One region of the Streptomyces sp. NPDC056296 genome, then DNA from elsewhere that is predicted to be linked to it. Evidence: riboswitches for the same ligand, from Rfam matches in the RefSeq annotation. Region 1 holds a riboswitch; the other holds the start of a gene.
What was found. A riboswitch is a leader RNA that binds a small molecule or an ion and turns the genes downstream of it on or off. The one in region 1 is predicted to bind glycine.
Positions count from the first base shown of each region.

Region 2: it holds a riboswitch for glycine, as region 1 does, so the genes downstream of both, gcvP (aminomethyl-transferring glycine dehydrogenase) here and gcvT (glycine cleavage system aminomethyltransferase GcvT) in region 1, are expected to answer to the same signal.

Region 1 covers NZ_JBHJRX010000002.1:137,563-144,009, forward strand. The annotation lists gene ACFCZF_RS02275 (enhanced serine sensitivity protein SseB C-terminal domain-containing protein) at 72-869, opposite strand; gene ACFCZF_RS02280 (enhanced serine sensitivity protein SseB) at 1,036-1,803, opposite strand; gene ACFCZF_RS02285 (AAA family ATPase) at 1,883-2,551, opposite strand; glycine riboswitch at 2,731-2,824, shown strand; gene gcvT (glycine cleavage system aminomethyltransferase GcvT) at 2,982-4,100, shown strand; gene gcvH (glycine cleavage system protein GcvH) at 4,384-4,761, shown strand; gene glyA (serine hydroxymethyltransferase) at 4,776-6,041, shown strand; gene ACFCZF_RS02305 (L-serine ammonia-lyase) at 6,142-6,447, shown strand, end outside.
Region 2 covers NZ_JBHJRX010000082.1:15,510-21,956, forward strand. The annotation lists gene gcvP (aminomethyl-transferring glycine dehydrogenase) at 1-1,431, opposite strand, end outside; glycine riboswitch at 1,609-1,704, opposite strand; gene ACFCZF_RS37365 (PRC-barrel domain-containing protein) at 1,855-2,232, shown strand; gene ACFCZF_RS37370 (DNA polymerase IV) at 2,410-3,861, opposite strand; gene ACFCZF_RS37375 (MerR family transcriptional regulator) at 3,932-4,615, opposite strand; gene ACFCZF_RS37380 (bifunctional nuclease family protein) at 4,807-5,280, opposite strand; gene ACFCZF_RS37385 (MerR family transcriptional regulator) at 5,365-6,102, opposite strand; gene ACFCZF_RS37390 (FHA domain-containing protein) at 6,145-6,447, opposite strand, start outside.

The DNA of each region.
Region 1 (6,447 bases):
GGTGGGTCCTTACGCCCTCGTCTACGCGCGAAGATGTCCGCCCACCGGTGGCGGGACGGGCCCTGCGACGGTCAGTACCGGCCCCCGGCCGGAGGGTATCCGTACCCGCCCGCGGGTGCCTGGGCGGGGGCGGCCACGTGGGCCTCGCGGTCGTAGAAGGGGCGGACGTGGGCGCGCAGCCACATGGCGACCGGGTCGTGGGTGTCGGTCATCGCCACCGTCGACACCGGCAGCCCGTCCGGCACCGCGCCGACGGACTGCTGCATCATCCCGCGCACCGCGTCGACGGCCGGCGGCGAGGTGTCGTACACGTCGAGGCCGATGGCGAGATAGGGCGCGCCCAGCGCAGGCTGCACCCAGGCGCGGCGGAGCGCGCGGACCGCCGGGGTGCGGTGGGCGTTCTGCGCGAGCAGGGCGTAGAACTGCGGGACCTCGATGGCCGGTTCGGACAGGCGCAGAGGTCCGGCGGGCTGGCGGTCCAGGCCGGAGGCGATGCGGCGCAGGTCCAGCCAGGGGATGCCGACGCCGCCGCCGGGGGCGTGCGGGTTGAGCCAGAGGCCGTAGTGGTCGGGGTAGAGGGCGCGGGCCACCTCAAGGCCGTCGACCACCTCGTACGACCGGTTCCAGCCGCTGGCCGACAGCTCCTGGGCGGAGGTGACGCAGGGCGCGTAGCCGTAGCCTTCGACCTCCATGTTCCCGTACTGGGCGTCCGGGGAGCCGGCCTGGCCGTGCCAGAGCAGCATCCAGACCTGGCCGGAGGTGGGGGTGGCGAGGGCGCGCAGCAGGGCCTCGTAGGCGTCGTAGCGCCCGGGCGTCACCTGGCGCAGCATGTGCTCGACCTGTCCGGTCGTGGTGCCGCTGGCGCTCACGTGTATCGCCCCTTCGAGAAGTTCCCGGTTGTGGAACCAGCTTAAGGCTCCGCCGGGTGGGGGGCGCCTATGAGCTCGGGGGGTGCGGTTGTCTTGCGTCTGCGGGTGCGTTGTGGCTGATCGCGCCGTTCCCCGCGCCCCTTCGGGGCGCCCCTCCGCCCGGCGTTCACATGTCCTGGCCGTAGAAGGGGCGGACGTTCGCCCGCATCCAGTCGCAGACCGGGTCCTGGGCTGCCTCCAGGAGGACCAGGTTGACCTGGGTCTTCAGGGGGGCCTTGGCCAGGGCGCGGCCCAGGGCGTCCAGGGGGAGGGCACGGGCGTCGTCCTCCCAGTGGGTGAGTTCGACGCCGACGAACATGACGGGGTCGGCGGTCTCGACGGCGGCCAGGCAGCGGCGGGCGGTGCGGACGACGCCGACGGCGGCGAACTCGGCGGAGGCCGCGGCCAGGAAGTCCACCGGGTCGTCCTGCCAGTCCGGCTCGAAGAGGCGGACCCGGCCGCCGGACGCGGGCCCGTCCAGCGGGGTGCGGCCGGCCCGGCACAGCTCGGCCACGGCCGGCGGCGGCAGCGGGACGCCGACCACGCCGTCCGGGTTCACGGCGATGCCGACCTGCGGGGGCAGGCCGCGGGCGAACTCGGCGGCGGGGGCGATGGTGTACGCCATCTGCGCGCCGGCGACCTGGCGGAGCTGCTCCTCGGAGCTGAACACCGGCACGTAGGCCTGGCCCTCGATCTCCAGCGAGGGCAGGTCGAGGGGGCCGCTGTTCGGGCCGCCGCCGTTCGGCAGGGGTATCCACACGAAGCTGCGGCCGAGCACCTCCACGATCCGGCCGCCGGCGCCCGGCACGCCGAGGGAGGCGGACAGCACCTCCTCCAGCTCGTTGCCGGGCCACCCGCCGTGCGGGTGGGGGTGCGCCTGTGCCGGGAAGTCCATCTGCCTACCTACCGCCTGCCTGGTACCGCTGCTGTGGCTGAAAAGGCTAACCCGTTCGGCCCCGCCGCCCTACGGTGCGTCACCCCGTGAAGGCGATGCGGCGCAGCGTGTCCGCCGCCGCCCGGTCCAGGAGGATCGCCGAGGTGCAGCCGGCGGGCAGGGTGCCCTCGGTCACCGCGCGCAGCAGGCGGGTGTTGGCCGTGCGGTGGCGCAGGAACGCGTACCGCGACACGCCCCGGCCGCGCTCGCGCTGGCCGGCCAGGGCCTCGTCGGCGTCGACGTCGAGGAGCAGCAGGTGCAGGGTGCCGTCACGGCGGCGGGCCTCGCGGGCCAGCCAGCCGCGCACCCAGGCCTGGGTGCCGCAGTCGTGCACGACGACGCCCTCGCCGGAGCGCAGCGCCCCGCGCAGTCCGGCGTAGTGGGCGAGGCGGACGAAGGGGCGGTAGAGCCCGTACGGCAGGAAGCGCGGCATGCGGCGGTCCCAGCGGTCGCGGGTGTCCTGGGAGTCGATGCGCGGTCCGCGTACGGTGCGCTCCATCAGCGTGGACTTGCCGCTGCCGGGCAGGCCGGTGATCACCACCAGGTCCCGGGGTCCGAAGAGCAGGGCGTGCGGGCTGCGGCCGTCCCGGTCCCGCAGGTCGCGGACGACGGGTGCGGGCAGTTCGGCGCACGCCTCCGGTGCCGGGGCGACGGGCTGCTTGGGCAGCGCGAGACCCGAGGTCGTGGCGTACACCGTGGTCCTGTTCACCGTGATCGTCCTCCCCTGGGGCGGTTCACGAGTCACCATCCCCGTCGAGTGTAAAGAGAAGGTAATGCGCAGGTCTCGCGTTTTCGTGCGCTTACTGCCACAGGCCGGTTACAGATCACGGTCTGCCATGGATCGGCCGGGCGTGCAATGATGGCGGCGCCAACTGCATACCGGCCGTTTGAATCCGCGCGGGAGAGTCCCCGGCCGCGCCGGGGCGCCGAAGGAGCAAGTCCCTCCCTTGAATCTCTCAGGCACCGTTACCGCGTGGGCGAGGCACATCTGAAAAGCGGGCCGCCCCTCGACGGGCTGCCCCACCCAAGGTGCAAGTCCTGGTCGCCGTACTCCGGTGGTCGTGGCGAACCTCTCAGGTTTCGATGACAGATGGGGAGGATCGACCTCGCCACGTCCTGTCCTGGGAGACGACCGACCGATGAGCAGTACAGAACTCCGCCGTACCGCGCTCGATGCCACGCATCGCGCGCTGGGCGCGACGATGACCGACTTCGCCGGCTGGGACATGCCCCTGCGCTACGGCTCCGAGCGCGACGAGCACGTCGCGGTGCGCACCCGGGCCGGGCTCTTCGACCTCTCGCACATGGGTGAGATCACGGTCACCGGTGCGGGCGCCGCCGAGCTGCTGAACTTCGCGCTGGTCGGCAACATCGGCAGTGTGAAGCCGGGCCGCGCCCGCTACACCATGATCTGCCGCGAGGACGGCGGCATCCTGGACGACCTGATCGTCTACCGGCTGGGCGAGACCGAGTACATGGTCGTCGCCAACGCCTCCAACGCCCAGGTCGTGCTGGACGCCCTCACCGAGCGGGCCGCCGGCTTCGACGCCGAGGTGCGCGACGACCGCGACGCCTACGCGCTGCTCGCCGTGCAGGGCCCGGAGTCCCCGGGCATCCTCGCGTCGCTCACCGACGCCGACCTGGACGGCCTGAAGTACTACGCCGGTCTGCCCGGCACCGTGGCCGGCGTCCCGGCGCTCATCGCGCGCACCGGCTACACCGGCGAGGACGGCTTCGAGCTGTTCGTGAAGCCGGAGCACGCCGTGGAGCTGTGGCAGGCGCTGACCAAGGCGGGCGAGGGCGCCGGGCTGGCCCCGTGCGGCCTCTCCTGCCGGGACACGCTCCGCCTGGAGGCGGGCATGCCGCTGTACGGGCACGAGCTGACGACCGAGCTGACGCCCTTCGACGCCGGGCTCGGCCGGGTGGTGAAGTTCGAGAAGGAGGGTGACTTCGTCGGGCGCGCCGCGCTGACCGAGGCCGCCGAGCGCGCCGTTTCGGAGCCTCCCCGCGTCCTGGTCGGCCTGGTCGCCGAGGGCCGCCGGGTCCCGCGCGCCGGGTACCAGGTCGTCGCCAACGGCGAGGTGGTCGGCGAGGTCACCTCCGGCGCGCCGTCCCCGACGCTGGGCAAGCCGATCGCCATGGCGTACGTCGACGCGGCGCACGCGGCCGTGGGCACCCCGGGTGTCGGTGTGGACATTCGGGGTAGCCACGAGCCGTACCGCGTCGTGGCGCTGCCGTTCTACAAGCGCCAGAATTGAAGTTCTCTCCCGGGCTGAGCCGGGAGACTCTCCCCTGGATCGCTCCGGGGAGTTTGACAGGTCATGCCTGTCCGGCGACGACCCTCCCGGCCGCCGGAGCAAGTACAGGACTCGCTCGGGTTGTTGGGGACTTGGCTGTCGCCCCCGACATGCGCAGAGCATATCAGACGATGGGCGCGGTCTGTAGCAGCATCGTAACGCTGCGCACATGATCTGTGCTCACCAGCAGTCCCAGCAGTCCCCCATTCACCAGCACTCCCCCGCGTACAGGAGAATCCAGGCCATGAGCAACCCCCAGCAGCTGCGCTACAGCAAGGAGCACGAGTGGCTGTCGGGCGCCGAGGACGGCGCCTCGACGGTCGGCATCACGGAGCACGCGGCCAACGCGCTCGGTGACGTGGTCTTCGTCCAGCTCCCCGAGGTCGGCGACTCGGTGTTCGCGGGCGAGACCTGCGGCGAACTGGAGTCCACCAAGTCGGTCTCCGACCTGTACTCCCCCGTCTCCGGCGAGATCACCGAGGTCAACGAGGACGTCGTCAACGACCCGTCGCTGGTGAACTCCGCGCCCTTCGAGGGCGGCTGGCTGTTCAAGGTGCGCGTCACGGACGAGCCGGCCGACCTGCTCTCCGCCGACGAGTACACCGCCTTCACCGCCGGCTGAGGAGTCACGACCACATGTCGCTTCTGAACACACCCCTGCACGAGCTCGACCCCGACGTCGCCGCCGCCGTCGACGCCGAGCTGGACCGCCAGCAGTCCACCCTCGAGATGATCGCCTCGGAGAACTTCGCCCCGGTCGCGGTCATGGAGGCCCAGGGCTCGGTCCTCACCAACAAGTACGCCGAGGGCTACCCCGGCCGCCGCTACTACGGCGGCTGCGAGCACGTCGACGTGGTCGAGCAGATCGCCATCGACCGGGTCAAGGCGCTGTTCGGCGCCGAGCACGCCAACGTGCAGCCGCACTCGGGCGCCCAGGCCAACGCGGCCGCGATGTTCGCGCTGCTCAAGCCCGGCGACACGATCATGGGTCTGAACCTCGCCCACGGCGGGCACCTGACCCACGGCATGAAGATCAACTTCTCCGGCAAGCTCTACAACGTGGTCCCGTACCACGTCGGCGAAGACGGCCAGGTCGACATGGCCGAGGTGGAGCGCCTCGCCAAGGAGACCCAGCCGAAGCTGATCGTGGCCGGCTGGTCCGCGTACCCGCGTCAGCTGGACTTCGCCGCGTTCCGCAAGGTCGCGGACGAGGTCGGCGCGTACCTCATGGTCGACATGGCGCACTTCGCCGGTCTGGTCGCGGCGGGCCTGCACCCGAACCCGGTGCCGCACGCGCACGTGGTGACCACCACCACGCACAAGACGCTGGGCGGCCCGCGCGGCGGTGTGATCCTCTCCACGGCCGAGCTGGCCAAGAAGATCAACTCCGCCGTTTTCCCCGGTCAGCAGGGTGGCCCGCTGGAGCACGTGGTGGCCGCCAAGGCCGTCGCCTTCAAGGTCGCCGCGAGCGAGGACTTCAAGGAGCGCCAGGGCCGTACGCTGGAGGGTGCCCGCATCCTGGCCGAGCGCCTGGTGCGGGACGACGCGAAGGCGGCGGGCGTGTCCGTCCTGACCGGCGGCACGGACGTCCACCTGGTCCTGGTGGACCTGCGCGACTCCGAGCTGGACGGGCAGCAGGCCGAGGACCGCCTCCACGAGGTCGGCATCACGGTCAACCGCAACGCCGTCCCGAACGACCCGCGTCCGCCGATGGTGACCTCCGGTCTGCGCATCGGTACGCCGGCCCTGGCGACCCGCGGCTTCACGGCCGAGGACTTCGCCGAGGTCGCGGACGTGATCGCCGAGGCGCTGAAGCCGTCCTACGAGGCGGAGGCCCTCAAGGCCCGGGTGAAGACCCTGGCCGACAAGCACCCGCTGTACCCGGGTCTGAACAACAAGTAGACACCGCGCGTGTTCGGGGCGCCGTGCCCGCCACAAGCGAGCCCGGCGCCCCGCCCCCGAAGCACCACCTCTGCACCACCCCCGTTCTGAGGAGTCCCCCGTGGCCATCTCGGTCTTCGACCTGTTCTCGATCGGCATCGGCCCGTCGAGCTCCCACACGGTCGGCCCGATGCGCGCGGCTCGCATGTTCGCCCGCCGCCTGCGCAACGAGGAGCTGCTGGGCTCCGTCGCCTCGGTCCGGGCCGAGCTGTACGGCTCGCTCGGCGCCACCGGCCACGGCCACGGCACGCCCAAGGCGGTGCTGCTCGGCCTGGAGGGCGACTCGCCCCGCACGGTGGACGTGGAGACGGCCGACGAACGCGTCGAGACGATCAGGTCCTCGGGCCGTCTCCGCCTCCTCGGCGAG
Region 2 (6,447 bases), on a different contig from region 1:
GTGGGTGAGGAAGTCGTCGGTGCGCAGCAGCGCCTCGGGGAGCGTCTCCTCGGTCGCCGCGTCCAGCGCCTCGATGTCGCCCTCGACGCCGAAGGCGTTCCACACGCCGCCGACCTGGGCGCGCGTGGTGGTCTCGTCGCAGGCGAACGACAGGTGGTCGGCGTCGACGAGCCGCAGGTTGATGCCGTTCTCGCGGGCGGCGTGGACGATCGCGTCGGCCCGGCCGGGCACCCGCGCGGTGACCGTGTCGAAGTAGGCGCCGTGCACGACCTCGACGCCACCGGCCGCGAGGCCCGCGGCGGTGATCGAGGCGTACCGGTGGGTGCGCCGCGCGATGGCCCGCAGCCCCTCGGGCCCGTGGTACACGGCGTACATGCCGGCCATGACGGCGAGCAGCACCTGCGCGGTGCAGATGTTGCTGGTGGCCTTCTCGCGGCGGATGTGCTGCTCGCGGGTCTGCAGGGCGAGGCGGTAGGCCTTGTTTCCGTCGGCGTCCACGGAGACGCCGACCAGGCGGCCGGGCAGGCTGCGGGCGAACTTCTCGTGCACCGCCATGTAGCCGGCGTGCGGCCCGCCGAAGCCCATCGGCACACCGAAGCGCTGCGTCGTGCCGATGGCGATGTCCGCGCCCAGCTCGCCGGGCGAGGTGAGCAGCGTCAGGGCGAGCAGGTCGGCGGCGACGGTGACCAGGGCGCCGAGCTCGTGCGCCCGGTCGACGACCGGCTTGATGTCGCGGACGGCACCGGAGGCGCCCGGGTACTGGATCAGGACGCCGTTGATCTCCCGCTCGGCGACCTCGGCCGGGATGCCGTCACTCAGGTCGGCGACGACGACCTCGACGCCGGTCGGCTCCGCGCGGGTCTGGATCACCGCGATGGTCTGCGGCAGGACGTCCGCGTCGACCAGGAACAGACCCTTCTTGTTCTTGCCCATGCGCCGGGAAAGGGCCATCGCCTCGGCGGCGGCGGTGCCCTCGTCGAGCAGCGAGGCACCCGAGGTGGGCAGGCCGGTCAGCTCGGCGACCATCGTCTGGAAGTTCAGCAGGGCCTCCAGGCGGCCCTGCGAGATCTCCGGCTGGTACGGCGTGTACGCCGTGTACCAGGCCGGGTTCTCCATGACGTTGCGCAGGATGACCGGCGGGGTGAAGGTGCCGTAGTAGCCGAGGCCGATCATGGAGTCGAGGACCTGATTGCGGTCGGCCAGCGAGCGCAGCTCGGCCAGCACCTCGGCCTCGGAGCGGGCGCCGGGCAGGTCCAGCGCGTCGGCGTTCTTGATCACATCCGGCACCGCGGCGGCCGTCAGCTCGTCGAGCGAACCATAACCGACCTGCGCGAGCATCTTGGCCCGTGCCTCGTGGTCGGGGCCGATGTGGCGCTGCTCGAACGGCATTGCCTGTTCGAGCTCGGAGAGCGGGGTGCGATGGGCGGTCATTGCGGAGGCCTCCTGGTCTGACGACCTTCGAGGGGCACCACGGCGCGGGTACCCGTACGGCCTCCCCCTCTGTCATCTCAACCTGAGAGCTTCACCGGGCGGGCCCGAGGGCGCTCCCGGCTTTCACCGTCGGTGAGAGCGGAAGCCGTCGACACCCGCCCTGCTTTCCAGAGTGACCTCGTCCGTGCGGTACGTGAGCCTGAGAGATTCCGGGGAGGATTTGCTCCTTCGGCGCCTCCGGTGGTGTCCGGAGGACTCTCCCGCGCGGGGTCAGCAGCCGTTTGCCAGCGTACCAGCGAGGTCGACGCACGGACCTTCGAGTGGCCGACCGGCCATATGTGCTCTTTTGTAGTACTACGGATGATTTCGGCGGCTGGTGGGTCGGCTGGTGCGCGACCCCAGTGCGACCAAGTGGAGGGCCCCGTGCGTACCGACATCGACCCGCGCAACCTGATCGGCCGCAAGGCCTTCGACCGCAACGGCACCCGGATCGGCACCGTCGACGAGGTCTATCTCGACGACGCCACCGGCGTCCCCGAGTGGGCGGCCATACGCACCGGCCTGTTCAGCCGGGACGCCTTCGTGCCCCTGGAGCCGAGCGAACTGCTCGACGGCACCTTGCGCGTGCCCTTCGACCGGGCCCTGATCAAGGAGGCCCCCGACTTCGGCGTCGGCCGCCACCTCTCGCCGGAACAGGAACTCCAGCTCTACCACCACTACGGTCTCGACGTCGCCGCCCCTGCCTCGCTCCCCGACCACGACTTCGGCAAGCTGGCGGGCCAGGGCAAGGAGGAGGGCTGACGATCCGGCCCTACGGCCCCTGCCGCCCGGCCAGCCAGTCCAGGCGGAGCATGCCGCGACCGCCCCGGCCACGCTGATCCGCCACCGCCGACTTCCTGCGACCCGATCCGCCGGAGAAGGACATCCGCCGGACAGGGACAAGGCCGCAGCCGGGCCAGTCCTAGCCGGCGGCCAGCCCTAGCCGGGTGCCAGATGCGCGGGCCCCGCCGGGCCGGTCTCCGCGTCGGTGCCCCCGCCGAGGCCCGGGCCGGCCTCCGTGGTCGCCGGCCCGCCCTCCCCGGGTCTTCGCGGCTCGGTCGGGACCAGCGGCAGCGGTTCCGCCGGTGTCAGGTCCGGGTCGTCCACCGGAAAGGTCCGCACCCGGCCGGTCTCCGAGTACGGCGTCTCGAACCGCACGGTCACCCGCCCCAGCCCGCTGCCCTGCACCCATCCATGTCCGTACTCGGCGTGCCGCACGTCGTGTCCCGACGGCCACCGGCGCTCGGGGGCGAGGGCCGGCCGGTCCTCCTGGACGGGCGCGGCGTCGGGCTCCTCGGCGACTTCGTCGACCCGCTCCCCCGCCGCCTGCGCGAACAGGTCCTCCTGCGTGTAGTCGGCGAGCCCGCTGACGCCGACCCCGAGCAGCCGCACGCCGCCGGTGGTGTCCACGGAGTCCAGCAGCCGGGCCGCGGCCTCCCGCACCACCGCCGGGTCGTCCGTGGGCCCACGCAGCGTCTCGGAGCGCGTCAGCGTGGAGAAGTCGTACCTGCGCACCTTGAGCACGATGGTCCGCCCGGACAGCCCGGAGCCGCGCAGCCGCCGCACGCACCGGTCGGCCAGCCGCCCCACCTCCACACCGACCCGCACCCGGTCGTGGATGTCCACGTCGTAGGTGTCCTCGACCGACACCGACTTGGTCTCCCGCTCGGCCACCACGGGTCGCTCGTCACGGGCCAGTGCCATGGCATACAGGGCGTGCCCGTGCGCCTTGCCCAGCAGCCGTACGAGCTCGTCCTCGCCCGCCTCGGCGATGTCGCCCACCGTGGTGATCCCGGCCCGCCGCAGATGGTCTCCCGTGGTCGGTCCCACGCCGGGCAGCGTCCGCACGGTCATCGGCTCCAGCATGGCCCGCTCCGTCCCCGGCGGGATCAGGACCAGCCCGTCGGGTTTGGCCTCCTCCGAGGCGATCTTGGCGAGCATCTTGGAGGCGGCCAGCCCCACGGAACCGGTGATGCCGGTGACGGCGCGGATGTCCGTACGCAGCTTCGTGCCTGCCAGCCTCGCCGAATCCGCGTCCCAAGCCGCCCCGCCGGCCTCCAGGTCCACGAATGCCTCGTCCAGGCTCAGCGGCTCCACCAGCGGCGACAGCCCACGCAGCAGCCGCATCACCTGCTCGCTGATCGACCGGTAGAGCTCGAAGCGCGGGACCAGGTACGCGGCGTGGGGGGCCAGCCGCCGGGCCTGCCCCATGGGCATCGCCGAGTGGACGCCGAAGACCCGTGCCTCGTACGAGCAGGTGGCGACCACACCGCGCGGTCCGAGGCCGCCCACGACGACGGCCTTCCCGCGCAGACTCGGCTTGGACGCCTGCTCCACCGAGGCGAAGAAGGCATCCATGTCGAGATGCAGGATCGTGGGCGCGGTTCTCACATCTCCGATGCTGCCCTACGCCACTGACAATGCTCCGCCCGAGCACGGGATGTGCCGGGTGCGGCGGCGTTCAGACCGCCCGGTTGCGCCGCCGCGCCAGCTCGTCCGCCGGATTGTGCCCGACCAGGGTCTCCCCCGTGTCGATCCGCTCCCCGTGCAGCTGCGACAGCGCGCTCTCCACATCCCGCCAGACCACGCCGATCGCGATCCCGAAGATGCCCTGACCGCCCTGGAGCAGGGCGTGCACCTCGTCGGGCGAGGTGCACTCGTAGACCGTGGCTCCGTCACTCATCAGCGTCATCCGCTCCAGGTCACGGAAGCCGCGCTCCCTGAGATGCTGGACGGCGGTGCGGATGTTCTGCAGTGACACCCCGGTGTCGAGGAAGCGCTTGACGATCTTCAGCACGACCACGTCGCGGAAGCTGTACAGGCGCTGGGTCCCGGAACCGTGTGCGGGTCTCACACTGGGTTCGACCAGGCCCGTACGAGCCCAGTAGTCGAGCTGCCGGTAGGTGATACCGGCGGCCGCGCAGGCCGTCGGCCCGCGATAGCCGATCTGCTCGGACGTCATGGACGTCGCCCCTCCGCTGCTCGGGACGGCAGCCGGTCGCTGCGGAACAGGGTCGGCCGCCACACCGGGCTGGGGATGCCCCCCGCCGGCGCGGAGCCGAGAGTTCGTGGGAGGGTACGGGCCGCTTGCCCCGAGGCTCTGCCCGGGGCCACCCCCAGCCGTACCGTCGCCGCTGATTCTCACGCCGACCTCCGTCCTTGACCTGCCTCCTCGACGGTAGGCAGTCACCAAGGGTGCGTCAACGATCGCCACACTCGGCACGCCGAGTGATAATCACCCTACGAGTGGTTTCGCGTACCCGACCGCGGGGAAAGGCTAGCCGAATGTGCCCGGAGGGGCCGTGCGGCGCCTGTGGCGCTCCGGTCCCCCGCACCTCACTGGTTGCTGGTCCCGAAGTCCTCCGGCGAGATCTGGTCGAGGAACTCGCGGAACTTCTCCACCTCGTCCTCCTGCTCGTCCGGGATGGCGATGCCGGCGTCGTCGAGCACCGTGTCGCTGCCGTAGATCGGCGTTCCGGTGCGCAGGGCCAGCGCTATGGCGTCGGACGGCCTGGCACTCACCTCGACACCGCTCGCGAAGACCAGCTCGGCGTAGAAGACCCCGTCACGCAGGTCCGTGATGCGTACTTCCGTGAGCTCCTGGCCGACGGCTTCCAGCACGTCCTTGAACAGGTCGTGGGTCAGCGGCCGCGCGGGAGCCATGCCCTGCTGGGCGAAGGCGATCGCCGTCGCCTCCCCCGGCCCGATCCAGATGGGGAGGTAACGGTCGCCTCCCACCTCGCGCAGCAGCACGATCGGTTGGTTGGAGGGCATCTCGACCCGGACACCTACGACATCGAGCTCGTTCACACAGCAACCCTAGGCCGTGCCCGTGACATTTGGGTAGTCGGGCCGGGGTCTGGGTGAGCGTTCGGAGCTCCGGGCGCGCCCGTTTCAGGGCAGCCGCACGCCGAGGGCGGTCTGCACCAGCGCCGCGTGCAGCTTCACCGCCAGCCCCGCCAGCTCCTTGGTGCGGGCTTCCGCGTGTGCCCTGGTCTGGGGGTTGCGGTGCCGCTTCAGCGGCGCCACCACCTGGTCCACGAGCCCGGCCTCCCGGTCGGCGGCGGCCTTCATCACCCGCAGGTGCCGCGGCTCGATACCGAACCGCCCCAGCTCAACCACCAGGGAGGCCACGGTGACCGCCTCGGCGTCGTACGCCCCGTCGGGCAGCGGAGCGAGGAGCCCGTACGACTCCCACTCCTTCAGCTCCTGGTCGCCGATCCGGGCCGCGGCGAGCAGCTCGTCCCGCCCGATCCGGGCCGCCGTGGGTCCCTCGGCGGGCTCCGGTACGGCCTCCCCGTCCCGCTGCCGGCCCAGTGTCGGCAACGGCACGGCCTCGCCGCGTTCCATCGCGTCCAGGTGTTCGCGGATCACCTTCAGCGGCAGATAGTGGTCCCGCTGCATGCGCAGCACCTGGCCGAGGCGCTCGACGTCGTGCGCGCTGAACTTGCGGTACCCGGCCGGGGTCCGCCGCGGCTCGACAAGGCCCTCCGACTCCAGAAAGCGGATCTTGGAGATGGTGACGTCGGGGAACTCGTCACGCAGCGCGTTCAGCACGGCGCCGATGCTCATCAGCCCACTGTCCGTGGCGACGGTGCCGTGGCCGGCACCGCCGCTCGGTGTTTGAAGCATGGACCTTCCCTGGAGGTTCCCCGGGCGGTGCCCGGGGGCGGGTCAGTAACCCCGCTGGCTCGCGTAGAAGACCAGCCGGTACTTGCCGATCTGCACCTCGTCACCGTTCGACAGGGCGACCTGGTCGATGCGCTCGCGGTTGACGTACGTGCCGTTCAGGCTGCCGACGTCGGCCACCGTGAACGAGCCGTCCGGACTGCGGCGGAACTCCACGTGCCGGCGCGAGACCGTCACGTCGTCCAGGAAGATATCGCTCTGCGGATGACGTCCCGCGGTGGTCAGCTCACCGTCCAACAGGAAGCGGCTGCCGGAGTTCGGACCACGGCGCACGACCAGGAGCGCCGA